Spirosoma rhododendri: one gene and its partner. The protein of the gene in region 1 interacts with the protein of each later gene in a pairwise test. Links are inferred from orthologs where the notes say so. Each region holds a gene or a part of one and is shown in the gene's direction. Other genes may lie near its edges. The genes, in order: rfaD and menB.

Evidence for each region.
Region 2: the proteins of rfaD (region 1) and menB interact in binary tests that used the Escherichia coli proteins (3 or more experiments, as listed by UniProt). The link is inferred for Spirosoma rhododendri from one-to-one orthologs.

Annotation. Positions count from the first base shown.
Region 1 is NZ_CP051677.1:644,185-659,343, forward strand. Bases 7,645-10,440 are described here. They hold rfaD (ADP-glyceromanno-heptose 6-epimerase), read left to right. Parts: upstream 7,645-8,457; coding sequence 8,458-9,423; downstream 9,424-10,440. Other genes in these bases: lpxB (lipid-A-disaccharide synthase), read right to left, coding at 7,645-7,761; HH216_RS02515 (6-pyruvoyl trahydropterin synthase family protein), read right to left, coding at 7,765-8,181; HH216_RS02525 (metallophosphoesterase family protein), read right to left, coding at 9,433-10,281; HH216_RS02530 (sodium:solute symporter family transporter), read right to left, coding at 10,278-10,440. Outside these bases: HH216_RS26550 (carboxypeptidase regulatory-like domain-containing protein), read right to left, coding at 1-318; HH216_RS02485 (anthranilate synthase component I family protein), read right to left, coding at 670-1,977; HH216_RS02490 (NYN domain-containing protein), read right to left, coding at 2,012-3,016; bifunctional histidinol-phosphatase/imidazoleglycerol-phosphate dehydratase HisB, read left to right, coding at 3,255-4,406; HH216_RS02500 (1-acyl-sn-glycerol-3-phosphate acyltransferase), read left to right, coding at 4,695-5,267; HH216_RS02505 (methyltransferase), read right to left, coding at 5,406-6,452; more of lpxB, read right to left, coding at 6,649-7,644; more of HH216_RS02530, read right to left, coding at 10,441-11,279; HH216_RS25695 (hypothetical protein), read right to left, coding at 11,258-11,605; HH216_RS02535 (SusD/RagB family nutrient-binding outer membrane lipoprotein), read right to left, coding at 11,632-13,080; HH216_RS02540 (SusC/RagA family TonB-linked outer membrane protein), read right to left, coding at 13,259-15,159. UniProt on the Escherichia coli protein: Catalyzes the interconversion between ADP-D-glycero-beta-D-manno-heptose and ADP-L-glycero-beta-D-manno-heptose via an epimerization at carbon 6 of the heptose.
Region 2 is NZ_CP051677.1:4,823,618-4,838,853, reverse strand. What follows is about bases 5,917-8,789. They hold menB (1,4-dihydroxy-2-naphthoyl-CoA synthase), read left to right. Parts: upstream 5,917-6,877; coding sequence 6,878-7,702; downstream 7,703-8,789. Other genes in these bases: HH216_RS20060 (IPT/TIG domain-containing protein), read right to left, coding at 8,615-8,789; HH216_RS20065 (YqjF family protein), read left to right, coding at 7,800-8,522; HH216_RS20075 (DUF2452 domain-containing protein), read left to right, coding at 6,320-6,778; HH216_RS20080 (QcrA and Rieske domain-containing protein), read right to left, coding at 5,917-6,208. In the rest of the region: HH216_RS20100 (chloride channel protein), read left to right, coding at 1-1,070; HH216_RS20095 (YfhO family protein), read right to left, coding at 1,151-3,763; HH216_RS20090 (hypothetical protein), read right to left, coding at 3,862-4,611; HH216_RS20085 (AMP-binding protein), read right to left, coding at 4,635-5,633; more of HH216_RS20080, read right to left, coding at 5,759-5,916; more of HH216_RS20060, read right to left, coding at 8,790-10,321; HH216_RS20055 (glycosyltransferase family 4 protein), read right to left, coding at 10,570-11,769; HH216_RS20050 (glycosyltransferase family 4 protein), read right to left, coding at 11,795-13,057; HH216_RS20045 (glycosyltransferase family 4 protein), read right to left, coding at 13,180-14,439; HH216_RS20040 (glycosyltransferase family 2 protein), read right to left, coding at 14,505-15,236. UniProt on the Escherichia coli protein: Converts o-succinylbenzoyl-CoA (OSB-CoA) to 1,4-dihydroxy-2-naphthoyl-CoA (DHNA-CoA).

The DNA of each region.
Region 1 (15,159 bases):
CTTCAGACCGCCCAGATCGAGTACGGCATCATCACCATTTTTGATCAGCGCGTTGTACGGAATGTAACCGACGAACGTAACCTTCAGGATGTAGCTACCCGCCTTTAGATTTTTGAAGGTGAAGGCTCCCTTGTCATCGGTTCGTCCAAAATTCACCATCGATGAATCTTTGGGGCTAAGCAACATCACTGTGGAAGACGGCAGTGCATTGTTGAGCGTGTCGACGGCCCGTCCCTGGAGTGTGAAGCGCGTGGGCGTCTGGGCACGTAACACCACCGTTAGCAGGCACAATGCCGCCAACAAAAAGAGGTTTCGCATGGGTGATAGAGTAGAGGTTGACTGGTTGTGGTGACAAGATAGGCCAAGCCGAAACAGGTTGACACCGTGTTAACGTTATTTAACTATTTTTATAGTACACTATTTCGTAAACGGTATAGCGCACTGATAATGAGTTAAAAAAACGCCAAACCGTTGCACGGAACATGTTAAAGGAGACCAAAATCACCTCAATTCCACACCGAATTCACGGGTATTTTCGACAGTATTGATTAAACGGTATACGTTTGTCTCAGACAGCATCTTGCTGTCGTAGCCGCGTCAGCGGCTAACAAACAGGACACGCCACTTTAGCCTTCGGCTACGACAGCAGGGATGCTGTCTGAGACAGTGTCAACACCCTTCGAGCAGGTCGCGGATGGCGCGGGCTTTGAGCAGGCATTCGTCCCACTCCTGGGCGGGATCGGCGTCGTAGGTGATGGCACTACCTACCGAGAACGAAGCGTATTGCTGCCGGGCGTCGTACAGCAGCGACCGGATCACAACGTTAAAATCGAAATTGTTGTCGGAGGTAACGTAACCAAACGCGCCCGAATACAGCCCCCGGCGGCTGCTTTCCAACTCGTCAATCAGTTCCATCGACCGGATTTTGGGCGCACCGGTCATACTGCCCATCGGAAAGGCGTTACGGATGGCGTCGGTCCACGAACTGTCGGGGTGCAGCGTGGCCGATACAGTCGAGATCATTTGAAATACCTGCCGAAAGCTGTAAATCCCGAACAATTCATCGACCCGTACCGTACCCGTCTGAGCCGACCGCGCCAGATCGTTCCTGACCAGATCGACGATCATCAGGTTCTCGGCCCGCTCCTTCTCGGAGTTAAGCAGTCGTACCCGGAGCTGGGCGTCTTCATCGGCCGTTTTTCCCCGGCGGATGGTGCCTTTGATAGGCTGTGAGGTAAGCGTCGCTCCCGTTTTTTTGAGAAACCGCTCCGGCGACGCCCCCATCATATAGTGGTCGTCAAGCTTTAAAAAGGCCGAAAACGGCATCGGCGACCGTTCGTTCAGCGCCCAGTACGTGGCCATTGGATCGAGCCGGGCCTGTTCGGCAAAAAACTCGACACAGTAATTCAGCTCGTAAACCTCCCCCGCCCGAATGAACTGCTGAATCTGTCGGACGGTGGTCATGTATGCATCGGACGTAACGCGGCACTGCACCTGTTGCGGGTCGACAGGCAGGAAAGCAGGCATTGGAAACGCCAGCAGATCGGTCAGCAGCGCATCAGTATCGCCCTCGCCAGCCAGCGTTGGTGCTCCGTCGTGGTAGTCGATAATCCAGCGGGGCTCGGCAAAAAACGCGTCAGCAAACCCAATCCGGTTCGGATGTCGGCTGTTGAGCCGTTCCAGTTGATTCTTCAGATCATAGCCCAAATACCCGACCCAGTGTGACGGGCGTTCGGCCTGCGCCAGCCTTAGCAGCTCAAAGGCATCCGGCCCATCCGACGCATCAGAAACCCCAACGACCCGCTTCGCCCCGACAAAGAGTCGGTTTGGAAACGGGTCGTTGGGGTACTCAATATTACTGTTGTTCAGTAGCGCAACTACGCCGTCGTTCTGCGGCTGTGCCAGTGCCCAGGCCAGCGCCCGTTGCCAGAAAACGAGTTCAACGTTTGATGTTTTATGTTCAAGGTTAGTATCCACCGAAAACGTTAAACCTTGACCATTAAACCTGAAACTAACTTCGTACCAGCGATACGTCGACGGCGATGTCTTTACCTTCCGGATTCTGGCCCAGCGTAAACTCTACTTCGTCATCAATGTGGAGTTCGTCGAACTCGGTATCGATCAGGCTGGTATAGTGGAAAAACAGGTTATTAGGTGGGTAATTGATAAACCCATACCCCGATTTCAGACTGCGAACCGTACTGATTTTCCGACCGGTCGGGTCATCGTCCGGCCGATCGATGAGGTTGTAGTTTGGCTCGTCTTCATCTTCAAAGTTAGCCGCGTATGAGTTCTGGCTATTGACGAAACTATTCCCACTCGTAGTAGCTGTCGCTGGCGTGAATGTCGGGCGGGAAGCCTGCTTGACGAACAGGTTTTGAATGATCGGGTCGTTGCGCCGGGTGCGGTCATCGATCATGGCGTGCATGGCGACCGGGTACGACACTTCTTCGAGCAGATCCTGCGAGGTACGGGTCACCTGCCGTTCGCCCTGTTCGTTTTCAAATTCAAAATCCCAGCTCAGTACCATGATCCGCGAGCCTACCGTGTTCAGCTTACGAATGAGCGGCACGTAATCACCGTCGGACGTGATGAGCACGATAACGTCGAATTTCTTGTAGAGAGTCAGTTCAAACGCTTCCAGCGCCAGCCATACATCGATGCCTTTTTCCTGGCGGTACCCCTGGTAGGTCTTGACCGGCAGGTAGTGGGTCACGACGCCTTCCGACATCAGGATATCATCGAACAGCCGGTCGTAGAACAGTTGATTACCGCGCTGATTGGCTTCGTGGGCGTTGAGCCGCCCCCGAAAATAATGGGCGTCGACAATCTGGCACAACCGTTCATTAACACCCTCCCGCTCAGCTACCTGCTGCCGAATAAACGCGTGCAGCCCCGAAATGCTGATCCGGCTGCGTCGCTCGTGGGAGTAGTTATAATAGTTGCTTACGTGGAGGAAATAGTTACCGTCATAAAAGACCCCAATACGGGTCAGTCGGGATGATACTGACTGCATATATACTGTTTGTTGTAAATGGTAAGCTTACTAATTAACTGTGTATTGTATGGATATGGACAAGCGCGTACGGTATGATAGAGTAATGTGGATAATGGAGGATTCTGGTTGACTGGTATGTAAACGACGTTCAGAAATAGCAGGCTAGTCACAGTATGGTCGTGGGGCAAAAGTAAAGCTTTTTTAACAGCAATCGCGACCGGGCCGGTATCTTTGCCGCTTCTACCGCTGCTCCTTTATGCAAAAAATACTATTTATCGACCGTGACGGAACGCTGATTGCTGAACCACAACCCGATCAGCAGGTCGATTCACTGGCCAAGCTTGATTACATCCCCGGTGCGCTGTCGGCCATGCGGCAGATCGCGCAGGAAACCGATTACCGGCTGGTGATGGTCACTAATCAGGACGGTCTCGGCACCGACGCGTTCCCCGAAGATACGTTCTGGCCTGCCCAAAACAAGATGCTGTCGACCTTCGAAGGTGAAAACATTCATTTCGACGACATCCACATCGACCGGCATTTCCCGCATCAGAATAGCACCACCCGCAAGCCGGGAACGGGTATGCTGATGGAGTACTTTGACCGTACGAAATACGACCTTGCCAATAGCTACGTCATCGGCGACCGCCTGACCGACGTGCAGCTGGCCGTTAATCTGGGCGCGAAAGCCATTCTGTTTCTGCCCCCCGGCGGTCTGGAATCGGTACAGATGGCCGATGTCACCCAGCAGACCGACGCCATGAAACAGGCCATCGCGCTGACGACCAGCGACTGGCACGCCATTTACACCTTCCTGCGCCTGCCTGCCCGCACCGTCACGGTCGAGCGCAACACGAAAGAAACGCAGATTCGTATCGACCTGAACCTCGACGGCACGGGCAAAGCTGACATTCACACGGGCCTGGGCTTCTACGATCACATGCTCGATCAGGTGGCCAAGCATTCCGGCTCCGACCTGACCATCCGCGTACAGGGCGACCTGCACATCGACGAACATCACACCATCGAAGATACCGCGCTGGCCCTGGGCGAAGCGTACCGACGTGCGCTCGGCGACAAAAAAGGCATCAGCCGCTACGGCTATCTGCTGCCGATGGACGACGCACTGGCGCAGGTAGCGATCGACTTTTCTGGACGGCCGTGGCTGGTGTGGGACGCTGAGTTCCGGCGCGAGAAAGTGGGCGACATGCCGACCGAGCTGTTTCACCACTTCTTCAAATCATTCTCCGACACGGCGCAGTGCAACCTGAACGTAAAGGTTGAAGGCGATAACGAACACCATAAGATCGAAGCGATTTTCAAGGCGTTTGCCAAATCGATCAAGATGGCCGTTCGGCGCGACATTCGGGAAATCGATAACCTGCCCAGCACGAAAGGCGTTTTGTAACAAGGCTTTGTACCAAGACTTTGCGGCACGGCTTTTCCGTCGTACTTTTGCCCCATCTTCAATTGAGCACTGACATGGATTTATCAACCCCGTTAACCCTTCTGTTCTACGCGGTTCTGCTGATCGCTTCGTTCATGACCGGCAAGTGGCTGGAGCGCAAAGACCGGAAGTATTAATCTGGTTCAAGGTTTGTGGTTTAACGTTTAACGTTTCTTCTGCGGCAACCATATTCCCGATGCTTTGTCCGCTCAGAACCTTGACCGTTAAACTACAAACCTCAAACCCATCATGCTTGGTGCCCTGACTCGCTGGTTGTTTAAACTGTGGGGCTGGCGCATTCAGGGGCCGGTACCTACGGTGCCCAAAGCCATTTGGGTCGTTGCGCCCCACACCACCAACTGGGATTTCCCTGTCGGGCTGGGTATCCGCCCGACCGTCGGTATCTGGATTCAGTACCTCGCCAAAAGTTCGTTGTTCACGTGGTACTCGGGCTGGCTGTTTCGCCTGCTCGGTGGTAAGCCCGTCTACCGCGACCGGTCGCGTAATCTGGTCGATGCTACCGTCGACGTTTTCAACCAAAGCGACCGGCTCCACATCTGCATCACGCCCGAAGGTACCCGCGCCAACGTCGCTACACTCAAAACGGGTTTTTACTACATCGCACTGAAAGCCAACGTCCCGCTGATTCTCGTCGGCTTCGACTGGCCCCGCAAACTCGTGCTCCTCAGCGAACCGCTCTACGTAACCGGCGACTATGAGCGCGATATGCTCCCCTTCTACCAGTTTTTCTCACAGGTTCACGGCATCAAAAAAGACTGGCTGCTGAAGTGGGAAAAGACCGGCGTTATCGAACGCAGTTAGCGTATTGTAGCTTGGTAGTTACGTAGCCTGGACCGGTCCACGTCCGGGTGGGCGCGACAGCGGCCAACAAAGCATCCGCCTGCACTAGTTGCCCTAACGGGCACCCGGACGTGGACCGGTCCGCCGGTGCGGTCCAGGCTACAACTTCTTTGCCCAGATCAATCCGTAATCCAGTTGCGTAGGAATAGCTTCGTCGGTGGGTTGCAGACCGGCCTGTTTGAACCAGCTCCGGTGCTCGACACGGCTGTAGCAGCGTCCTTTTGTTCCCCAGAATAGTTGGGCCGAATAATCGGTAACGGCCAGCGGACCATCGAGCGCATCGTTTAGAAACGCGTCGTGTACCCAGAGTTCACCACCGGGGCGCAGGGCCGCAGCAAAGCGGTTGGTCAGTGCCTGACAGGTATCGGTTGGCCAATCGTGGAACAGGCTGGCAGCCAGCAACAGGTCGGTATTGGTTAGATCGTCGGTGAGCATATCGCCCGGCAGGAACGTTACCCGCTCCCGGACGCTTTCTGCCCCCGGTCGGCCGCTCCGGCTGAATTCATCGAGCAACTCCTGCGCAACGGTCAGTACCGCCGGGCGGTCGAATAGCGTGGCCGTCGACGTGGGGTTGTTCAGCAGCCATTCGTAGGTGTAAAAGCCGGTACCACCCGCCACGTCGAGCAGATGCCCGTCGCGCCGGGTCATGCTGGCCGCGACCAAAGGCGACAGGTGCCGGGCGCGACCAGCCAGCCCCAGCGTAAATCGGCGCGACTCGTCGGGATCATCCATCGGCGAGGGCGCATCACCTTCTTTGACGAACGAAATACCGTTGGGCGTTTCCAGCGGCCCGTCGTTTCGCAGTCGGACGGCCATTTCCACGGCGCCCACGTCGTCTTTTTCCAGTTCAATGTATCCGCTCAGATTCGGCGTATGCCGCTGCGACACGTATCGGCCCAACTCGGTGATGTACAGTTTACCCGTTTGGTCGTAAGTCAGCAGGTTCATCGCGCACAGGGCTGGGAACAACACATGGGCCGGTCGCTCTTGCAGATTAAGTCGCTGGCTCAGTTCCGCCACGGACAGCGGCCCGTTTATCAGTTCGCTAAAAACGGGTATGTGGTGTACCGCGACAATGAGCAGACGCGACCCGTACATGGCCCGTAGCTGGCGGGTAATGGGTGCGAGATCAGGTTGAGAAGTCATCGTTGAGTATAGGTGATTTATAATCAGTGAAGCCGTTTACGATTTAGATACGTCTGCCTGAACGATCAATTTCTGTCATCCCGACGACAGGAGGGATCTTCGCGAGGGGCTGATTTAACCGCCTGTTACCGAACCGGGCCGCCGGAGCGGATCCCTCCTGGCGTCGGGATGACAAAAATCCGTTCCCCAGACATCATCAGCCCTCCCGCAGTGCCTGCACCATCAGCGCACCGGCCCGCTCCGACGCGCCGGGTTCGCCCATCCGCTGCCGGACGTCGGCGTAGCCAGCCAGTTGATCGGCCCGGCGGGTGCCCCCCGGCAGGATGGCCCGCAGTTCGGCGACAACCGTGTCTTCCCGAAAATCCTGAATCAGTTCTTTGACGATTTCGCGGTCGGCGATGAGGTTGACGAGCGAGATAAACCGCACCGACATCACGCGCTTGCCAATGGCGTAGAACAGCTTCGACGCTTTGTAACACACCACCTGCGGCACGTTGAGCAGGGCCGTTTCGAGCGTCGCCGTCCCCGACGTTACCAGCGCGGCCGTTGCTACCGTCAGCAGGTCGTAGGCCGCATCGCTGACGCGGGCCACGTTGGGGTAGTCGCGCAACAGGTCGTCGTACAGGCTCGCGGGCAGGTTGCTGACCGTACCGACGACGAAACGATAGTTGGGGAAATGGCGCGTAGCCGCCAGCATCGTCGGCAGCATGCCCACAATTTCCTGACGGCGGCTACCGGGCAGCAGAGCCACAACGGGACGTTCGTCGGCGGGAAGTTTGGCCAGAAACTGAGTATCGGGCTGAAACTGGGCAAGTGCATCGAGCAGGGGGTTGCCCACGTAATCGACGCGGTAGTCGTAGCGGGCGAAAAACTCGGTTTCAAACGGCAGTATCGTAAACAGACGGTTGACCGACGCCTTGATGTTTTTGGCCCGGCCGGGGTTCCACGCCCACACTTTTGGCGCGATGTAGTAGAACACCCGAATGCCGTGCGCTTTTGCAAATTTGGCCACGCGCAGGTTGAAACCCGAATAGTCGATCAGGATCAGCACATCGGGGCGGTGGGCCAGCAGGTCGGCCTGACACTCGCGCATGATCCGGCGGATCGTTCCCAGATTGCGGGCCACTTCCACGAAACCCATAAAGGCCATCTCGCGGTAGTGCCGAACGAGCGTGGCCCCGGCGGCTTCCATCTGCTCACCACCGTAGGCCCGAAACGCAGCCTGCGGATCGTGCTGCCGGATCGACCGGATCAGGTTGGCACCGTGTAAGTCGCCGGAGCGTTCGCCCGCAATCAGGTAATAGGTCATGGACTATTCGCCGAAATAATCGACGAAGTTTTTGGGCGTTTCGTAGAGCCGCAACTGATGCAGGTGGGCTTCGCTGACGTCGGCGAGGGCGCGTTCGAGGATCTTCCAGATTTCCATGATGAAGATTTCGCACGACGCCATTTTACCCCGCATGAAGTCAACGTCGAGGTTCAGATTTTTGTGATCGACCTTTTCGATTACGTCCCGTTTGATGATGTCGCCCAGCATTTTCAGGTCGATCACAAAGCCCGTATCGGGGTCAGGTTCGCCCTTGACCGTGACGATCAGTTCGAAGTTGTGGCCGTGCCAGTTGATGTTGGCGCAGGGACCGAAAACTTCCGCATTTTTTTCTTCCGACCAGTTCGGATTGTATAGCCGGTGAGCCGCGTTGAAGTGCTCAATTCTGTTGATATAGACCATAGCTCTGGTTTAGATAAGGCGGTTGCCAGAAACGCCGGGTGAAAAATTAGGGCGTAAAGGTACGCATTTCGGCGGAGACCTGCGCGGTAAACGGCCATTGTATCCGGGTTGAACAAGCGATGAGGCAACGGGATTCACATATAAATAATACAATTTAATCAAAAAATCACCTATTCTTTTGTATAGCCCCTAACCCGTACCTTTACGATCTCTTTTTTAAGTTTCACGCTGATTTCTACCAGTTTAAGGGCTTCAGCACCTATTTTCCATTTCTCTATGATTATCGTTACGGGGGCAGCCGGTTTTATCGGCAGTTGTTTGATTAGCAAATTGAATCAGGAAAACTTCAATTTCATCATCGCCGTTGACGATTTTTCTGACCCCCGTAAAGAAAAGAATCTGGTAGGCAAGCGCATTCAGGAGCGCGTCGACCGGGAGGTGTTTTTCGACTGGCTCGATCAGAACTATCAGGAGATCGAATTCATCTTCCACATCGGTGCCCGTACCGACACGACCGAGTTCGACTGGTCGATTCTGGAGCACCTCAACCTGACGTATTCCAAGCGTATCTGGCAAGCCTGCATCGACTATCAGATTCCGCTCGTGTATGCATCGTCGGCGGCTACGTACGGCCTCGGCGAGCTGGGCTACGACGACAACGAATCGCAGATTCCGCAGCTCAAACCGCTGAACCCCTACGGTGAATCGAAGAACGCGTTCGACATCTGGGCGCTGGAGCAGGAACGCAAACCGTTTTTCTGGGCAGGACTGAAATTCTTCAACGTCTACGGCCCCAACGAATACCACAAAGACCGGATGGCGTCGGTGATTTTTCACACCGTCAATCAAATTCGGAAAACGGGTAAGATGAATTTGTTCCGGTCGCACAACCCCGATTACGCCGACGGCGAGCAGATGCGCGATTTCGTGTACGTGAAAGACGTCGTTGAGGTGTGTCTGTTTCTGATGCATCACCGGCGCAACTCCGGCATCTACAACCTCGGCAGCGGCAAAGCCCGCACCTTCCTCGATCTGGTTACCAGCACCTTCCGCGCTCTCGACCTCGAACCGAACATCGGCTTTATCGATACCCCCGCCGACATCCGCGACAAGTACCAGTATTTCACGCAGGCCAACATGGCCAAGCTGCGCTCCATCGGCTACGACCGCCCGTTCTGCTCGCTTGAAGAAGGCATCGCTGACTACGTGGGCAATTACCTCAAAGAAGATACGTATCTGTAACGCAGCCGGTTAGCTAACGCTGTCAGAAAAGGCGATACCGACGCCCTGTAGCTGCTTTTCGGCGTCGGGTAGGATTTCGCAGTTGTCCCAGATACCCGTCAGCAGGGTTTGTGCGTAGGAATCGGGCAGGCCGTTCGCCTGCATAAGCTGGTTAGCCGTTTGGTTGTCGTAGGTGAACGAGCAAAACTGGTACGTAAACTGACCGTCGGCATCATCAAGCAGCAGGTACCAGACGCGCGGGGTACCGTCGTTGGCGGGCATCCCGATAACCCCCGCATTGAGCCAGTATTTATCCTCCCGCACATCATCAAACGGCAGTCCGGCATGGCCAGCCAGGATAACGTCGGCACCGGTAGCTGTCATCGTTTGTTCCTTGACGGACCACGGCGTCGACGCAAATACGAACTCCGAAATGTTTGTCGCGGACCCGTGCACAACGGCCACCGACTTGCCAGCATAGGAAAAGCGCAGGTGCAACGGCAATGTACGTAACCACTCTACTGACGCCCCCGATAGTGCCTGCACCGCGTAGGGAAACCACGTCCGGGAGAATGTATCGCAGCGGCCACCCTCGGCGAAATTACAGCCGCAGTCGTCCGCGCCCTCGACGACGTTCTGCTCCACGTTACCCTGAATGCTGTGAATGCCCCACGCTTTTATCAATTGCACGCACTCATCGGGCTGGGCGCAGTAACCCACGATGTCGCCGGTACAGATGATCCGGTCGGGCGAGATGCCGCGCTGTTCGGCGATCTGCCGGAGCGTTTCCAGCGCCTGTATGTTAGAGTACGGACCGCCGAAAATAAGCAGCGGGCCCCTGAGGGTGCCGAGGTCGGTAGTCGTTGCGGGAGTGTTCATGCGTTTTTAGTACGGAAGACGGTACAGGCGAAGAACACCAGAAAACAGTAAGCGGTTGTAATCAGGTTGGTACTGAGCAGCGCGCCGTACTTGCCGTCGGTCAGGCGGAGGGCGTCGGGCAGGGGCAGAAACGTCAGCAGGGCACCCAGTACCAGCCCACCCACGACCGACAGATGAAAAGCGATGCGCGGTACGGCGACATTCCAAAACAAAAAAATCGGTGCCAGTCCCAGCACGAGCGTTCCGCTGATGGTCGTGGCCGACAGAATAACCGGATCGAAGAAAACCGGGATCGTACCCAGCACCGTCAGTACGACCATTGCCCAGCGGCCGGTCGTAACATTGGGTGTTTCCGCGTTGCCTAAATCGATGCTGACCAGTTTGGAAAACGATGCCATCGCCGAATCAAGCGTCGATGACGCCGACGTAACCATGATCAGGTTCATCAGCAACAGCATCGGTACGCCAAAGTATTTCGCGACGGCCACCGGTGCTTCACCCGACAGATCGTTGAGTTTGGCGAAGATACCGACAAAGCTGAAGAAGATGATGCACAGCGAGCCGATTGCCCCCGCCCAGAGGTACGAACGAAGCGTGGTGCGGGGGTCGGAGATGAAGCCCCGGTCGGTCAGGACGGGGTCGTGGAAGGGGTAGCTCAGGCACTGCACCAGCGCCACCAGCAGCAGGTCGAGGCCCTGCCCCAATTCCCAGCGGCCACTGCTCACGAAGGGCGTCAGGCTACCCCCGTACTGCGGCAGGATGAACCCCAGAATTACCGTCAGCAGCCCCACAAACAGCGTCAGTTGAATTACATCGGTCATGATCGAACTGCTCATGCCGCCTTTCAGCGTGTAAGCCAGCGTCAGCAGCGTAAAGACGACGATGGCGATGTAGTAGCTGCTCGTGCCGGTCGCGCCGAAGTACGAGCCGATCACGATGGTATTCGACCAGATTTCGTTGTACAACCGAATGATAATCAGCCCCGTAAACACAACCACCGCCCCCGGCCGAACTTCGTTTCCAGAAAATGGTGAATACTCCGGTAGCCGCCTTTAGTCCGCATGGCCACCAGCACAAAGCCCGCCACTACAAACGATAGGTAGTAGCCCGCGTAAGCCACCCCGCCCACCAACCCGAAGCTGTGGCCCAGGTTGGCGGCATTGGTGATCGACTTGGCAAACAGCCACGAAATGACCAGACTGCTCGTCAAATAGACCGTGTTCGGCGCGTGGTGATTGCGCGCACCTTTGAAAAATTCGGGGCGGTGCGGGCAAACGGTGCCACGATATACAGCACCACGCTGGAAGCCAGCACCAGCACCCATTGAAAAACACTACTCGTCATCGGCGGTTAGTTCACGTCCCACCAGACGGGGGCGTTGATGCTGTTGTTGTTGATTTTGTCGGCGGCTTTCTTGTACTGCACGTTGTTGAGCGCGCTTTCCGTGCCGGGATATGGCATCCTGACGGGAATCAGGTTGTTATTCAGACTGGCCGAAATCGTTTTTAGGCGGGGGAAACCCGTCCGGCGCCACTCGATCCAGCCTTCGTAGCCGTTGTTGATGTTCGCCAGCCATTTCTGCGTCAGAATCTGCTCAATCGGGTTCTGCCCGTTCTGCTTGTACGCCACCGCATTGCTGCTCAGATAGCTCGTCGGCAGGGTGGTTTGCCAGTATTCAAACGCCTGCGTGATGCCGCGTTCGTACCAGTCCTTCGCCGATGCCGACACCAGCCCCCGCTCGGCGGCTTCGGCCAGCAACAGGCTCGTTTCAGCAGCGGTCATGAAATTGGCCGACAGCTTATCCGAATTCTCGCGGAAGATACTACCCGTCAGGGAGTAATCGGCGACGGAGATCGACAGCTTCGAAGCATCCGGTCCGTTCAATAGCCCCTTGTACGTGCCGGGTTTGGCGGTCGTCGACCGGAAGTACGTTTGTATACGGGGATCGCTCAGGTTCGTCAGGATTTCCTGGCTGGTCAGCGACATAATGAACAGGTTGTAGTCGCCAACGCGGGCCGTCGACATACGGAAATTATTAGGCTGCGTCGAGAAGCGGAACGCGGCATTGTCGGTGTTGGCCTTAATGAAATTTCCCTCCGTCAGCACCTTCTGCAAGTCCGACTTCACATCGACCCGACCCGAAATACGCATCAGGTATTTGATCTTGAGCGAATTGGCAAACAGCACCCACTTCGTGCGGTTACCGCTGAAAATAATGTCACCATCGAGGGCCGTCGCGCCTTTGTATGCATTGATCGACGCGATGCCTTTGTTGAGGTTGTCGAGAATACCGCCAGATGCCGTATAGATGGCTTCCTGCCCATCGTAGGCGGGGGTGATAACGCCCGACTGCCCCGACAGGGCTTCGCTGTAGGGCACGTCGCCGTACAGGTCGGTCAGGGCGGCCGTCATGTACGCTTTCATAATCAGCGCCGGACCTTCATACACCCCGTAGGCCACGTTGGCGCGAGACTTTTGCAGGATGATCTCGTTGTCGCGCAGGTTGGTGTACAGAAACGGCCACGGATTACCGCCGTACTGCGGCTCCGACAGGCTGTGCCGGTCGAAGAGGTTGAAGTCGATGGCGGTGAAGTACTGCCCCAGCAGGTTCCCGGCCACAAACGCTTCGTACGACATCTGTTCGCCGTAGTCGAACAGCACTTTCCGCATCAGCAGCGACGGCTGAACATCGACCGGCGCGTTGGGGTTGGTATTGATCTCCTTGAACCCGTCCGTACAGCTCTGGAATACGCCGAGCAGCACGAGCAGGAGGAGTTTAGTATACAGGTTTCGTTTCATGGCTATGTTGCAAGTCGGTTGACTTTGTTGATTCTCTCGGTTTGGCTTTCACCTTCCGGTTTGTGTTACCCCCCGTCCCCCTGAAGGGGGAGAAGTCACCGCAGTAAATGCCGGGTCCTCACCCCCTTTAGGGGGACGGGGGGTAACACAAACCGGGTTAAATCCCCGGCTAACTCGGTTAAAAATTCACGCTTAGTTTAACCCCGATATTCCGGCTCGACGGGTAGGTCATGTCCTCGACGCCCCGCTGAAACTGCTGCTGCTGAAACGACGTCTGCTCCGGGTCGAAGTGCTGCATGTGCGACAGCGCGAACAGATTGCGGCCTACGACGGCCACCGTCAGCCGCTGCATTCGCAGTTTCTGGGCGAGCCAGGCCGTTTCGGGCACGGTGTAACCGATGCTCATCTCGCGCAGCTTCACATACGACGCGTTGTAGGTGCTGTTCTCTTCGTTGTTGCGGTCGTAGTACATCCGGTAGTAAGTCTCGGCCGGAATGGCGCGGGTGTTTTGCTGGTACACGGGGTTTTCGGCCGTGCCCGTATTCACCACGCCTTTCGCAACGATACCCGCGTCGGGGCGGTCGGCGGTTTCGATCAGTTGACCCGCTACACCCGCCAGGGCCAGCGTCCGCGACACCAGCACCCCACCCTGCCGCCAGTCGAGGAGGAAGTTCAGGTTCCAGTTTTTCACGCTGATCTGATTGTTCAGGCCGAGCATGAAATCGGGGTTGTAGTTGCCCAGTTTTTTCAGTGTATTGTCGGCGATGTATTGCCCGTTGGCCCCGACGATAAACTCACCCTGCGCGTTCCGCAAGTAGCCCGTTCCCCACATATCGCCCATGCGGTCGCCCTGCCGGACCTGATACCAGACCGTTTGGTTAACGTTGTCGTAGATACGATTGTACCCCAGCGTCAGCGTACCGGCTTCGTCGGGCAGCGACACGACCGTCGAGCGGTTGCGGCTGAAATTCAGGTTGACGTTCCACCGGACGCTGTTGGTCTGTATGGGCGTGAGCGTCACGACGGCCTCTAACCCGCGCGAGCGCACCGCCCCGCCGTTGATGACCCGTTCGCTATAGCCCGTTGGCTGGGCGATGGGCAGCGACAGAATCTGGTTGCTGGTGAGTGCGTCGTAGTAGGTCAGGTCGAAACCGAGCCGGTCGTTGAAGAAGCGGATGTCGGCCCCCACTTCAAAGGAAGTTGTCGATTCCGGCTTCAGGTTGGTGTTGGCGATGCTGCTCTGCGCGCTGAACGCGGGCTGCGAAAACACCGGCGTCCGGGCGTTGAATACGCCGGTCGTCTGGTACGGGCTGGTGTCGTTGCCGACATTGGCGACGCTCGCCCGCACTTTGGCAAACGAGATGCCGTAGGGCAACCGGAACTGGTTCGACAGCACCCAACTGGCCGACACCGAGGGGTAGAAAAACGAGGTATTGGCCGTCGACGTGGGCGTCGCTAGGGCACTCGACCAGTCGTTACGGCCCGTAATGTCGACGAACAGCAGGTCGCGGTAGCTCAGCTTCGCCAGCGCGTACAGGCTGTTGATGCGCTTGCGGCCCACCTGCTGATACACCTCCACCGGCGACGCAGCATTGGTCAGTTTGAACACGCCCGGCTGCGCCAGCGACAGGGCCTGATCCTGATCAAACGACGTCTGCTGATTCATCTGGTTGCCTCCGGCCGATACGTCGAGCGAGAGCGGCCCCAGGTTGCGGGTGTAGTTCAGCAAGAAATCAGTGTTGACTTCCCGGAAATAGACCCGGTTCTCGGCGTAGGCACCGTTGCGGAAGCGGTTGCTGCTGAACGCCCGCCGGAACTGCCGGGCTTCGCTGGAGTAGTCCATCCCGCTCCGCACGATCACCCGGAAATGCTCGGCAATGTCGGCCGTGGCGGAGATGTTACCGATAAGCCGGTCACGATTGAACGAGTTGCGGTTTTCGTAGAGCGTGAAATACGGGTTGTCGAAGTAGGTGTAGTTGTACGAAAACTGCTGCACGTTTTCCAGCCCCGGCTGCCAGTACTGCTTCATCGGGTTGACGTCGGTTTGCCGCCCCAGCCACGCGCTCATGGCGTAGTTGA
Region 2 (15,236 bases), 4.2 Mb from region 1 along the record:
GTCAGTTTGTCCTGAAACGGCACCTCGGTACAGACGCAGTTATTGCCGCCATCAACAAAAACCACGGCAAACTCGAAGGAAGCTTTATCCCAACCAAAGTCATCAACGTGGTACTGATTCTGGCAACGGGTGGCTCGGCGGGCAAAGAAAGCCCCTGTGCGCAGATCGGTGCCGGAATCGGGTCGGTATTTGCCAGTCTGTTCCGGGTCGACGACATCGACCGACGAAAGATGGTGCTGTGCGGGTTCTGTGCGGGCTTTGCCTGTGTGTTTGGCGCTCCGCTGGCCGGTGCGCTGTTTGGCATCGAACTGCTGGCGGTGGGCGTAATCCTGTACGACGTGCTGCTGCCCGCCTTCGTCGCGTCGATCACGGCTTATCAGGTATCGTCGGCGCTGGGGGTCACGTTTTTTTACTATCCGCTAAAATTTGTTCCGGCGTTCGGGCAGGGGTTCTTTCTGAAGCTGATGGCGGGGGGTATTTTCTTCGGCCTCTGCGCCTACGGTATGATCTGGGCGATCCGCAGCAGTACCCGCGTCGTGACGGGCATTCCGATCTGGCGCCCCCTCAAAGGCTTGCTCGGCGGGGCTGTACTCGTCGGGCTGACGCTGCTGTTCTCCCGCGACTACCTGGGGCTGGGCCTGAATCTGATGGAGTCGTGTGTACGCGGGGTGCCGGTTGTGGGTTACGCTTTTCTGCTCAAAGCCCTGTTCACGATCATAACGCTCAGCATTAGCCGCAGCGGTAGCGTTATCACCCCCATACTGTTCATCGGCGCAACGGCGGGGAGCTTCTTCGGCGATCTGGTCGGGGCCGATCGGGCTACGTTTGCCGCCATCGGTTTCGTTAGCCTGCTGGCCGGAACCACCAACACGCCTATTGCCACGAGCATACTGGCCATCGAGCTGTTTGGCGCGTCTGTTGCGCCTTACGCAGCCGTTTCGTGCGTTATCAGCTTTCTAATGTCGGGCCATCAAAGTCTGTACACGGCTCAGGTGCTGGCCGTAGCGAAATCGCGTGGTATCAGTGCCCGGCTGGGCCGGGAGATGGGTGCGTCAGACAACAAAACATGAGTAGCTGGTCTGCTAAACCGTGGTAAACAGATCTATTCCGAAAAAGTAAAGGCCCTTCTGGTTGGAAGGGCCTTTACTTTTTATCGTTTTTTCTTCGATCGGTCTGCGATTGATGAGCCAGTTAGCGGGGCCTCTGATACAGGCCGGTCTGGTTCGGGCAGCACCGGTTCGGGCGTCGAGGGGCCGTTGGTCGGCTGGTTGCGGGTCGATTTGAAAATGACGAAGCCGAACAGAGCAATCAGTAGCACGTTACAGATCAGGTCGATGGTATCGCCGGTGCGGGCCAGTGGCGGGTCGAAGCGGAACTCGACCGTGTGTTTACCCGCCGGTATCCGCATAGCCCGCAGCACGTAGTTGGCCCGGAAATGCGGTACCGGTTTTCCGTCGACAAACGCCTGCCAGTCTTCGTTGCCCCGGTAGTACACCTCCGAAAAAACCACGACACCTTCGCGAGCCGCATTGACGGTATAGGTCAGCTTATCGCCCCGGTAGCTGGTCAGTTGGACGCTGCTGCCCGTGTGGCCCAGTTGAGCGGGTAAGCCTGCCAGCTTAGGCATATCGGCCTGACTGACCAGGGCTGAGTCGCGGGTGCTGAGCGTTTTCATGGCTGCAATCTCCGCGTCGGCATCGGCTGCCGGGATGATGGTGCCGACAAACCAGCCCACGCCAAGTGCTTCGGGGTTCGTCAGTGCCGCCGGTTCAGTAGGCTGCTGCTGGGGGTTATTGGGGTTCGGCTGGGGCTGCTGAATGACGTATTTGACGTTCAGCATGTTCAGAATATTCAGCGTATTGCCCTGAAACGCGTAGGTGACCAGCTCCTGATACCGGCGCAGTTTGGCTGCATTGTACCCACCAATCGACCGGTGGAAATACGATGCCCGGTTGCTGCTCATAAAATCAGTCGTCTGATCGAAGACCCGGTACCCCAGCGATTTGTCCTGCTGAATTTGCAGATCGGCGGCCGTCGGCGTAAATACTTCCGCTGCCTGCGCCTTGCTGATAAAATCGTTGCTGTTCAGAAACCGCTTGTCGACCGAAAACAGATCGAACACGACCACTGCCAGCAGCAGCGGATAGAACAGCCCGCTCTTGAGTTTGCCGCTTACAAAGGCCCAGATCAGCCCGGCGGTCAGGATTATCAGGATGAACGACCGGAACGCATCGGCCCGAAGCAGCCCCTGTCGGTCGCTGATGATGGCGTTTAGAATGTCTCGGGCCGCTTCGCCGAAGCTACCGCTCAGCCGGTCGAGGTCGGTGGCCGTTTGAAACGTGAAGAACGTACCGCCCAGCAGTGCCAGCACCAGTGCCAGCCCAGCTGTCAATGCCAGACTGATCGTCAGTGGCTGCTTCAGTTGCGCGAACGTCAACTTTTGGTCGATGATGGCCTGAACACCCAGCGCGGCACCGACGGCCATAAACAACTGAGCCAGACACAGCGCCATCGTCATCGCCCGGAACTTGTTCAGGTAGGGCAGGTAGTCGAACAGCAGTTCGTTGAACCAGAGCAGGTTTTTGCCCCACGCCAGCACGATCATCAAGCCGGCTGCGCTCAGCAGCCACCACCGTACGGGGCCACGCAGCACAAACAAACCCAGCACGAACAGAAAGACAAGAGCCGCCCCCGCGTAGGCCGGACCGCCCACCATCGGCTGATCGCCCCAATAGGCTGGCGCGCCCAGTTCGGCATATTGCTTGGCCATGCCCGGATCGACACCCCGGCCCACCATCGCTTTGTAAAATTCGGAACTCGTCGTTAGCCCGCCACCCGATGCGCCACCGTATAGGTTGGGAATCAACAGCGTCAGGGTTTCGGCTTTGCCGTAGCTGTAGCTGAACGCGTAATCTTTGTCCAGCCCACCCTTCGATTCGGCAGCGGCCGAGTTGCCGTCGGGGTTAGTCGTTTTGGCGGTCAGTTCCGAGCGGCCCCGGATGGTTTCTTTCGTGAACTGGTTCAGAACCAGCAGGCGTTTGCCGAAGCTACCCGCGCCCAGCACACCGACGACCGCCAGCACCGCCAGCGCGATGCCAAGCTGTTTGCCCCGCCCGGCCCGCACCAGCGCGATACCTTCGATCAGGACGAGCAGACCCAGTGTCAGAAAAAGGTAGTACGTGATCTGGATGTGGTTGGCCCCGAACTCCATGCTCAGAAACAGGCCCGTAACGGCCGCGCCAATCCAGTACCGACCGCGCAGGCAGAGGATGACGCCTGCCACCACTCCGGCCCCGTAGCCCAGCGCCAGCAGTTTCGACACGTGCCCTGCTTCCAGGCTGATGATGGAGAAGGTGCCCAGCCCATACGCAGCCGCGCCCAGTGCCGATAGCCACGGGTTACACCCCAGCACAACCAGCAGAATATACGCGCTGACCATCATGATAAACACGATGCTGGCGAAGGGCGGCAGCAGGTTCTGTACCGCCGTGATGGCTTTGTAGATGTAGATGTGCGGGTAATCGAAGTCGATCATGTAGGCCGGCATCCCGCTAAAGAGGGCGTCGGTCCAGAGGGGTTTGATCCCCGTTTCTTTGGCTATCTCGCGGATTTCCTGCGTCGAAGCGGATGCCTGCTGCACGTCCATCAGGGCCAGCGTTTTGCCCGACAGCACCGGCGAAAAATAAACAATCGACAGCACCAATAAGCCCAGCACGGCGAGGATATGCGGCAGGTAGCGTTGAAAAAAAGACGGTTGGTTCATGGAGAATAGACAGTACAGCCCAAAGATAGGGCTTTCCTAAAAACGGATGGCGACGGGGATGGATTGTGAGACGGCCGAACGAATCGTTGCCGGAATGGCTACAGGTTTTCCAGCGTTCGGGTCAGGTCGGTGAACGCGCTGATGTTGTACCACTCGTCGGTGCCGAGATTCAGCCACTGACCGGGTGCTTTGGGGCGTTTGGGCTGGGCCATATCAGGGTCGTAATCGTTGGCGTAGACCGCCGTCATCAGCTTCTGCAAGGCCGTCCACGGCAACGACTGGTTGCGTTCGCGCCGGTTGCGAATGGTTGTGAACGTTACGCTGCGCTGCGCAAACGAAGCCGTTACCCGCACTTCAGCTTCGTCGGGGCCGATACGCAGGTAGGTCAACTCAAAAGGGCGTTCGCGGTTGTCGGCTTCGAGCGTGGCCTGGGTCAGTTCCTGCACTAGATATTGCCAGTCGTCGGTGCTGCCCGCCCCGGTATCTGCCGGGCGTCCTTGCCGGTCGGGGCCGGGATTCCGGGCAATTTTCAGTTCCCAGAAATCGTCGGCCTCGTCCAGCTTGTCTTCGTCGGCCGGTTGCAGCGTTGTCTGATCGGCCAGTTTTGCCACGGCCTGGAGCCACGCTTTCGGCAATCGGCCCGACCACGAAAAATCGTCGTCGCGGGTGAATCCTTCCGCAATCAGCTCATCGTCGTCGATATCGTCGCGGTCGGGGTAAGTAATCGACAGGTCGACCTGCAAAAAATCGCTGAACGCGGGACGCAGGTCGAGGGTGTAGAAATAAGCGTAGGGTGCGGGCAGCGACCGGGCGGTTTGAAACCGAATGCGAAGACTGGTGAATGACATAGCGTAAGAATCGACCCGTAAAATTAGCGGATTTGGGCGACTGTTGCCTGTCGGTCGATTTTGCCGGTTGCTGTTTCGCTGAATGCGTCGACGGTATGCCAGCTTTTCGGTACGGAATAGGGTCCCAGTACATCGCGTACGGCCTGCTGACTGGCGGCCCACTGCGCGTCGGTGAGCGAACAGTTTTCCAGCACCAGCACCACGCGCTGCCCCAGCCGGTCGTCGGGTAGGCCAGCGATAAACAGGCGCGGAGCTAGCCCGGCCCCGGCCAGCGTCGACTGAATCAGCCGCTCGATGGCTTCCGGCTGCACCTTGACGCCCCCGCTATTGATCACACTATCGGCTCGGCCCAGCAGCCGAAAGTGCATCGGGTCGATCAGGTCGACGACGTCGTTGGTCTGGATACGCTCGAAGTTGGTAGCCGCCGACGTGATGTGCAGACAGCCCCGCTCGTCGGTGCCGAGGTCGACGCCCGTCAGTGCGGTAAACACATCGGACACGTCGGGGCCATTGAGTCGGCGCAGGGCGATGTGCGACACTGTTTCGGTCATGCCGTAGGTGGCGTAGACGGGCGCAGTGATCGGCTGAATCAGGGCTTCTAGTGCCGGACTGGTAGCGGCCCCGCCAACCAGAATGGCCTTCATGCCGTCCAGCACCGCTTTTTTCTCCGGTGTTTCGGTCAGAATGGTTTGCAGCTGTAGCGGCACGAGCGCGGTAAACGCAAACGATTTGCCCGCAACCTCCGGCAATGCAAGCGGGTTGCTGACGGGTTCGACAATGGTCATGGGCAGCCCCAACTCCAGCCCGCGTACGAGCATCATGATCCCGGCGATGTAGTTGGTATTGAGGCACACCAGCGCGGCATCGCCCGGTTGCAGGCCCAGCGTCTGCCCCGTCAGGTGGGCACTTGCCCGCATCTGCGCGCGGGTCAGCTCGATCGGCTTAGGGGTACCGGTCGAGCCAGACGTGTGCAGGGTAAACCGTTCCTGCCCACTCCGCCAGGCATCGAGAAAATCTCTCATTTGAGGTTGTAAAGTTTTAGCGTTGTAAAGTTATAGAGTTGGCTGGCGCGTCAGACCATCCGGCGGCAGCCACGCGCGCCAGCAACTTTACAACTCTATAACTATCCAACTCTATAACTCTAAAACTATCTAACCACCAGAACACCCGCGCTGGGGCTGGAGACGTCGTAGGTTTTCAGGGGAACGGTGGCCGGGCCGCTAATGACCTTGCCGCTGAGGTTGTAGCGCGACAGGTCGAGCGGGCAGTAGAACTGGTTGTCGGCGGGGCGAAATACCAGAATCGTGTTGTCGTGCGAGCAGCGACCACCAGCAGCGACGTACTGATCGGCGTTGGTACGGGCCACTATGATGTTGTTTGTGAAGACATAGCCACCCTTGATACTGAGCGCCTGATTGGCTTTGTCGCTGAGGTTCAGCGTCAGCACGTCGGGTTGCGGGTCGGGAGCCGCTTCTGTACCGGAACAGCCCGATGTGTTGCCCGAGAAAAGCAGCGTAGTAAAGCCTGCGCCCAGTAGCTGAAAAAACGACTGGCGCGACAGGCGCGGGGTGGTAGGCGGGGTAGAGGGGGTTTCCATCGGTTTGTCGTACTTTTGTCGGAGTAGCGGATACAGTGTTGTAAAGATGCTTTTTTTTAGCAACAACCGCCGAAGAAACAAAGCTGTTGATCCGGCGGTTTGCCAATTCATATGGAAGAAGCCAAAGTTATTGTCAATCCAATATCGCCGGAAAAAGTAGCCGCATCGCCGGGGTTGCTCGAATACGCGCACACGGCGGGTGGGGCAGTAATCCGGCCCGAAGACAAAGGTAAGATAACGGGTCGGGCCGTAGCCGCCATGCGCGAGCAGACCGATATGCAGCTCAGCCAATTGTACAAGCAGATGCAGCTACTGGCCGAGCAGGCAACGGCGATCCGGCACCGGGTCGAAATTTCGGAGCGCATCTACGCGGCCCAGATGAGTTTTGAGCCAGTCGTAGGGCACACCTATCACTTTTACCAGCGCAAAAACGGTACCGATCTGCTATCGATGGTCGGCCCAACGGAGTGGGGGCGGAAATTCCCCTTCGAACGTTGCCTGGCGACCGTCCGGATGATGGCCGACCACACCTGGGATGTGCAGTATCACGATGTTTCATATACCGAATGATAGAATGATTGAGTGATTGAATAAGCTGACGCATCACATTCAATCACTCAATCATTCTAATACTCAATCATTCTATCATTCTAGCATTCACTCATTAAAATGACAAGCAATTACCCCTGGGAGACGATTAAGGAATATCAGGAAATCCTGTTTACCTATTACGACGGGATCGCCAAGATCAGCATCAACCGGCCACACAAGCGCAACGCATTTACCCCGCAGACGGTGAAGGAAATGTCGGAAGCGATGGAGTTGGCCCGGCAGGACGAACGCGTCGGCGTTGTTATTCTGACGGGTGAAGGGGGCGAAGCGTTCTGCTCCGGTGGCGATCAGTCCATCCGTGGGCACGGTGGTTACGTGGGTGAGGACAAAGTGCCGCGCCTGAACGTACTCGACCTGCAAATGCAGATTCGCCGGATTCCCAAGCCTGTTGTAGCGATGGTAGCCGGTTACGCGATTGGTGGGGGGCATGTACTGCACGTTGTCTGTGACCTGAGCATTGCCGCTGATAACGCCCGCTTCGGGCAGACGGGGCCAAAGGTTGGTTCGTTCGATGGCGGCTTCGGTGCTTCGTACCTGGCGCGGGTCGTGGGGCAGAAAAAAGCCCGCGAAATCTGGTTCCTATGCGATCAGTACGACGCTCAGGAAGCCCTCGATATGGGACTGGTCAACAAAGTGGTGCCGCTCGACAAGCTGGAAGAAACGACGATCGCGTGGTGCCGGAAGATGCTCGAAAAGAGTCCGATCGCGCTGCGTATGCTCAAAGCATCGTTCAACGCCGAACTCGACGGGCAGGCCGGTATTCAGCAGCTGGCCGGTGATGCTACCCTGTTGTACTACCTCTCGGAAGAAGCCAAGGAAGGAAAAGACGCTTTCCTCGAAAAGCGCAAGCCCGACTTCAGCAAGTTCCCCAAGTTTCCGTAAGGATAGTACGGGTTGGACCAGGCTTCCCATTATTCCTGAACAAACAAAAAGGTCAGCCGCGAAGCTGACCTTTTTTTACCCATCGACTTTATACGTTATGGCGTTTACATTTCTCTCCGCTGAGTGGCGCAACCTGATTTTCGCCAACTACCCCATAGACCGCGCTGTGTTGCAGCCGCTGGTGCCGCACGGTACCGAACTCGATGACTACAACGGCGTTTGCTTCGGCAGCCTGGTTGGGTTCAACTTCGAGAAGGTCAGGATGCTGAGCGAAGTGCCGGTGCCCTTCCACACTGAATTTGAAGAATTCAACCTGCGGTTCTACGTCCGGCGGAAGACCGACAAAGGCTGGCAGCGGGGCGTCGTGTTCGTGAAAGAGATCGTGCCGAAACCGGCTATCGTGTGGGTTGCCCGAACGCTTTACGGCGAACCATACGAAGCCCGCCCGATGCGCCACACCTGGCAAACGCACGACGATCGCCAGCATATCCGCTACGAGTGGCAGGTCGGCAGCGACTGGAATTATATCGACGTCGACGCCAGTCTGACGGGGAGCGAAGCAACGCCCGGTACCGAACCCTGGTTTATCACCGAAAACTACTGGGGCTACACCACGCGGAGCAACAAACACACCTCGGAGTTTGAAGTCGTGCACGACCGCTGGCAGATTTACCCCGTCAGCCGCTTCGACGTCCGCTGTGACGTCACCACCCTTTACGGGCCGCAATTCGCCCCCTTCTTCACCGGACCTCCCAGCAGCGTGTTCCTCGCCGACGGTGCCCCCGTCACGATCCGCTCGGGGCAGGATATTAAGGGGTGATTTTTGAGTTTGTGGTTTGTAGTTTGAGGTTCGTGGTTCCTCCGGTGTACAGCCATGCGGTAGCAACCGCCGGAGGAACCACGAATCTCAAACTACAAACCCAAAATCCTACCGATCGTAGTCCACCGTCTGGGGCTGTAGTTCGTCCAGTTGGCGGCCCAGTTGTCGGTGCCGAACGCGCCCCTGTAGGTTACTGAGGTAAAGAAACTGTTCAGGCGGTTACCGCTGACGGCATCGCTCAGCAGGGGTGAACCCGACTGCGGCAGGAAGCTGGGCGAGGTCAGCGTGAAGTTGTTGGCGTTAAGCAGCAGCGCCGATAGACTGCCCGACTGGATCACCTGGTTGTTACGCCCGGGAGTGATGTAGTACTGCGCTACCTGATCGGTCGTGACCACGCCACCCCCCACAACGGGCAACGGCGTATTGGCCAGTACCAGCCCGCGCAGGTCAATAATGCCGCTCGTCAGGCTGCTGGGCCCCGTGATCGATTCCACCCGCAAGCCTTCCGGATAACCGTAGAAAACAGAGTTGTACACGGCTACGGCGCTGTTCCGGCGGAGGTAAGCCCCCGACTGATAACCAGCGCGGGCGTTGCTCGCTGTTGGCGTTGTGCCAAAGGCGAAGCTGCTCATGTTGGCGAATACGGGTACGTTCTGCGTTTGCCCGTTGATGGCCACTACCGGCGTAACGTCGGTGGCCGCTGTTTCGTAGTTTTCGACTTCCAGCCCGTTGGACCCCGACGCGTCGAACACGTTGGGGTCGCGCAGGGAGGCACCGAACTGTACGTTGCCGGTATAGCCCCAGTCAACGGTCCAGTCGTCGTCGGTAGTGCGGTAAGCCATCAGGTTTTTCGCGTTTACCGTACCGCCAAACCAGGCGTAGGCATCACCGGCACCGTAGGATACCTGGATGTGATCGACGGTCGTTCCCGCCCCGACGCCGTAGAACGACAGGCCTGGCAACCGTACTCCAGTGTTTCCACCCATCGGCGCACCGCTGTACTCGATACGCACATACTGCATGACACCTGAGCTACCAGCCGGTTCGCCGTACGTTTCGACCGTGCCGCGAATGCTGCGTGGGTTGGCCGTGGTGCCGGGTCGGTTTACCGGCGACCGGCCGATCAGCACCACCCCGCCCCAGTCGCCGTAGTTACGCTGCCCGGCTGCTTTAGCCGACGTAAAGATGATGGGCTGGGTTGCGGTACCTCTGGCATTGATGAAGCCTCCCCGCTCGATTACCAGTGAGCCGGGCATGTTGGCTCCCGACGGGTCGGCGTCGGCGGCTGCCCCGCGAATAACCGTTCCCGCCGGAATGGTCAGCGTGTAGGTCTGCGGTATGTACACGAGGCCCCGGAGCAGATACACCGTGTCGCGGCTGAGGGTCCGGTTGCTGAAGATTGTTCCCTGAAGGGTCGCTGTGGGCTTAACCGGCTGCGGAGTTATGGTCAGCGTTGACGAACTCTGGGCTGTCTGCCCCCCGGTAGAGACACTAACTGCGCCAGTTGTGGCACTGGCGGGTACCGTAACGATAAGCTGCGTCGATGAGGCCGATACGATAGTGGCCGGCACACCCCCGATCGTGATCGTGTTGCTGCCGGGGTTGGTGTTGAAGTTCGTACCGGTGATCGCGATGGTGCTACCGACAGGGGCCGACGTGGGGTCGATGCTGGTAATCGTTACCGCCGTTGAGCCGGGGGTGGGTGTTGGGGGCTCCGGGTCTTTACAGGCGACGAAAAAGGCTGCCATACTGACAAACAGCAGCAGCAGGGCGGGTAATCGGTGAAGATTGGGGTTCATATATAACGGGTAATTAGTGGATATTCCAATTGGTCAGGAAGCACTGGCCTCAGCAGGTGCCAGTAGCGAAAGAAGCTGGCCGGCACCCGCGTGGATAGCGCTGCGGCCCGTCCGGGGTTCTACGTTTATTGTCTGCTCAGCCCGTGAATCCTCCCTGAATATCGCTGAAATTCAGCAAACTACGGAGGGTAACTGTAGGGGCTGGTATTAAGGCTGACCGGGCTACCAACCCGGCCACCAACCCGAAACTAAACAGCCTCGGGAACGGCTCTTGTCGACAACGACTGCTCGTACAACGCCAGATACTGGTCTGTGACCTTCTTCAGATCGAACCGGCTGGCAATGCTGGCACGGGCCTTTTGCCCCAGCGACTGCGCCAGTGCGGGATCGGTCAGCAACCGGTCGACGGCGGCAGCGATGGCGGTGGGGTCCGTCACGTCGACCAGCAGACCGCCCTCACCAACGACCCACGGCACGGCACTGAGCTGACCGGCTACTACCGGTATGCCACAGGCCATAGCCTCGGCGGGCACCATACCAAACGATTCTTCCACCGACGTGTGCAAGACCAGATTACTCTGGGCAATGCCCTGTAGCATGGTCTGGTGGGGCGTCAGGCCAAACAGGCGAACATTCGGAATCGCGTGCTTCCGGCAGAAATCGTCTGCCTGCTTACCCGGTTCAAACGCCGTACCGTAGGCCCACAGCACCGCGTCGGGGTGTCGCTGCTGAACCTGTTTAAACGCCAGCAGCGCTATTTCCAGATTCTTGTGCTTGGCCCAGCCATTCGCAGCCATCGTAATAACCGGGTGATTTGGTTTGATGACTTCGTCGAGCACGGGCATCACGACCGGGTTGGGAACGACCTGTATGCGCGCGGACGTCCAGGGCTGAACCGACCGGGCCGTGTAGGGCGAAACCGCCGTAAACCGGCGTCCCTTGTGAAACACGTACCGGGCCATACCCAGCATAAACAGCCGTTCCAGCGTGGGGATGTACTTCAGAATCAGCCGGGCATTGTCGTGGATGGTAATCAGCGAGTTGGGGTCGTAGGCCATGGCCGCCATCGCGAATTCGTAGGTCCAGTGCCCATGAACGACATCCGGCTTGTACTGCCGGAGAATATTCAGGATGTGCTTCCGCTCGACCCGGAAAAAGTCGGCCGTGCGGCCCAGGCGTTTGCCGTTCAGGCGGAAGATACGCTGGCGGCTGGGGGCCACCACGTACGTCAGGTTACCCTGCTCGTACACAAACGGTGGCTCGTCGTCGTCCAGCATCCGGTCGGTGGTAATGGCCAGTACGCGGTGGCCCTGCCGGAGTAATTCCTGAATGAGGTGGCTAACCAGGGGGGCTTCGGCCCGCCCCTTGGGAAACGTGCGTAAAGTTGCCGGGTCGAGACCAACCAGTAAGTCGTTGGTAGCGATAGGCGCAGCGATAGCAATATACATAACCGAGGTGGCTTGTCGTGTGTAATTAATAACGGGCCGCAGTGGCTTCGTTAACAGGTTCTGGGTTGAGCAGGGGGGCGTAGTACGTGCGTAGCAGGCGGGCGATTTTTTTCTCCCAGCACTGTTCGCGCGCAAAACGAAAGGCGTTGAGGCCCATCTCCAGTCGCTTTTCTTCGTTGTAATACATCCATTCGATGGCTTTGCCCAGCTGCTCGGCTACCGAATCGGGGTCGGTAACTGGCACCCGAATGCCCGTTGAGTCGTCGACGAGCTCGGCCTGCCCGTGCAGGTTTAGTGTTACCACTGGTAGGGTGTAGCCCATCGCTTCCATCAGTTGCCCCGGCCCGGTATCGCGCAGGCTGGTAAAGTAGAACACGTCGGCGTTGGCGTAGTGGGCTTTCAGATCGGTGTAAGGCACCTTGCCGACCCAGGTTACGCGCTTCTCCAGCCCGTACTGCCTGATATACTCGTCCACGTACTGCCCCATCTCTCCGTCGCCGATGATGGTGAAGTGTACCATGCAGGCCGGATCGACTTTGCTAAGGCCGTGCAGCGTCAGTTCAAGCCCTTTACGGGGCATCAGCCGACCTACCCAGATCAGTTCCAGCACCCGGTGCGTCGGCCGGTGGGTCGGCGTGGTCGGAATAAAATTTTTATCGATCCCGCCGAACACTTTGTCGACAGCCTGCCGACGACCGAGTTTATGGATCATCCGGCTGGTATCTTCGTTCCAAGACAGCACGTAGTTGGCCCGGCGTACCGACTCGTAACAGCCCGGATTGAAGCGCAGCATCAGCTTGCTGACGGCCGAGCGAAGTTGCTCTTTCAGCCAGTACTGTTTGAAATAGTGCCGGAACGAGACGGGAGCTTCCTGCCCGCCACCAACGGGCCCGTAGATGAACGGGCAGTTGAGCCGATACAGAAAACTGCCCATTTGCAGGCTCGTGTAGCTCACGTGATGAACCAGGTCGAAGGCTTGCTCTTTGTGCAGGGCCAGGGCAACTTTCGCGGCCGCCCACTGCCAGTAGATGTAGTGGAAATACAGCCCAAACAACCCCTTGTGGTAAGCATTGTCGATCCAGCGCGGAACGGTTACGTACACAAACGTCAGGTTAGGGTTTGGCGAACTGGCCAGTTTCGCTTCGATCTGTTTTTGCCCGATATTCCGCGTGATACACCATACCTTATAGCCATGCTGGCTGATGATTGACGAGTAGTTCCAGCCGTTGCCTTCTTCGGATCCCCGGTCGGGGATGCAGGCGTAGGCTGAGATCAGGATATTTTTCATAAACGTTGGCTTATAGAGAGAGCAGGAACGGCCGACGTCGATACTGCTTCCGGGCAAAAGCGGCTGTCGGCAGTATAGGGTTCAGGTAGGCTGGTATGGAGGAGCGTGCGTCGTGCGGGAAATCAGGAACTGGCGAGCAGGGCCGGTGACTCGGTCAGAACGGAGGGGTAGATACGTTCGGTAAACAAACGAATCTTGGTATCCCAAAGCTGGGTTTTGGCAAACGCGTAGCCCGCCTGACCCATCGCGAGCCGCTCGGCCGGGTGATGATACATCCACTCGATTGCCCTGGCCAGATCGGCCACGACCTGCGCTTCGGTATCGACCGGTACCCGGATGCCGGTCGAGTCGTCGACGAGTTCGGCCTGCCCGTGCAGATTGAGCGTCACCACCGGCAGCGAATACCCCATGGCTTCCAGCAGCTGATGCGGGCAGGAGTCGCGCAGGCTGGTAAAGAAGAACACGTCCGACTGTTCGTAGTAATCCTTCACCTGCTGAAACGTGACGTGCCCAACCCAGTCGACTTTATCGCGAACGTTGTAGCGGTCGAGGTAGCCCGGTACCTGATCGACCATCTCGCCCTTACCACCCACAATCGTCAGCGTAACGGGTACCGACGGATCGACTTGGCCCAGCGCCTGAATGGTCAGTTCGAGTGCTTTGCGGGGCAGCAAACGCCCTACCCAAAGCAGCTTGAGCGTAGCGCCGGGTATGTGCTGAATGGGTTCGGCGGGTAAGAAAGCCGCACTCAGGCTGGCGTCCCAGATGCGCTCGACGGGTGCCGTAGGCCGCAGGGTACGGGCCAGCTGGAGCGTGTCGAGGTTGGTTACAATCAGCTGATCGGCTTTCCGAACCGTGCGGAAGTAAGCGGGGTTGACGTATTCCAGTACTTTGCCGACCACGTCGCGCATCCATTCGCGGTTCCAGAACTCGCCGAAATACCGCTTCATGGACTTAGGAGCCCGCTGCCCACCACCTACGGGGCCAAACACGAAGGGCTTGCCGAGCCGGTACATGAAACTACCCAGCTGAATGCTGCCGTACGACACGTGATGAATCAGGTCGATAGGCTCCGTCTGATCCAGCGTTTTCGCCAGCTGCGCAGCCGTCCACTGCCAGTAGATGTAATGAAAATACATCCCCGTGAGTCCCTTGTTGCAAAACGTGTTGACCCAATCGGGCACGTGCACGTAGTGGACGGTCAGGTTGGGAAACTGCCCATCCGCCAGAATTGGGTCGATGATGGCCTGCCCGTCTTTTTTGGTCAGGCAGTGAACCCGGTAGCCCTGTTGACTCAACGTCGATGCATAAGTCCAGCCGGTTCCTTCTTCGGAACCTTGACCGGGGATGCAGGCATAAGCCGAAATCAATATTGTTTTCATAACGGTCGACTGGATTGGCGTTGCCGCTGATGCTGAATGTGGACGACGAACTACGAAACGGTCTGCTAACCGACCCGGCTCATCCGAATTTTGCGCAGCAGAAAACCAGCGCAGATCCGGCCAATGTCGAAGCAGAAATACAGGTGCTTGGTGCGCGAGTGTTCAATCGCGAAGTTGTACCGGACGGTCAGGTTAGTGGGCGACTTGATCGAGGTAAAGCTGTTAATGAACTGCTTGAACGTCAGTCCTTTCTCGACCTGAATGCCCGTTGCCCGGACAATTTCGTAGACGATGCTTTTGGCGTCGACAATGAGTCGGTACCCCGCTTTCCGGGCCCGGATCGAAAACTCGATGTCGGCCATGTAGTGGGCGTACTTCTCGGCGTTAAACAGCCCGACTTTAGCGAACACCTCCATCGGAATCAGCGTACCCCGGCCTGGTAGCGACTGCGACTCAACGTGGTCGGCCTTGCTGATCAGGTTTGCGTAGCTGTACTGATAATCTTCCGCGAGGTGACGCCCCCCGGCGGTGTACAGCTCAAAAGCCGACCCGGCGTATTCGAGCCGTTCAGGATTCTCGCTGTCGACACTGACCGACCCGATCAGGCAGGGCTTGTGGGCCTGCCAGGCGTTGAGCATCGATTGCAGGTAGTCCGGCTGTACGATGGTGTCGTCGTTCAGCGTCAGTACAAAGTGCGGGCCGTCGCCGTCGGTCTGCTTCATGGCGTAGCGGATACCGACGTTCGTAGCTTCGGTCCACCACAGGTTGCCATCGCCTTTGATGAGCACAACCTCGGG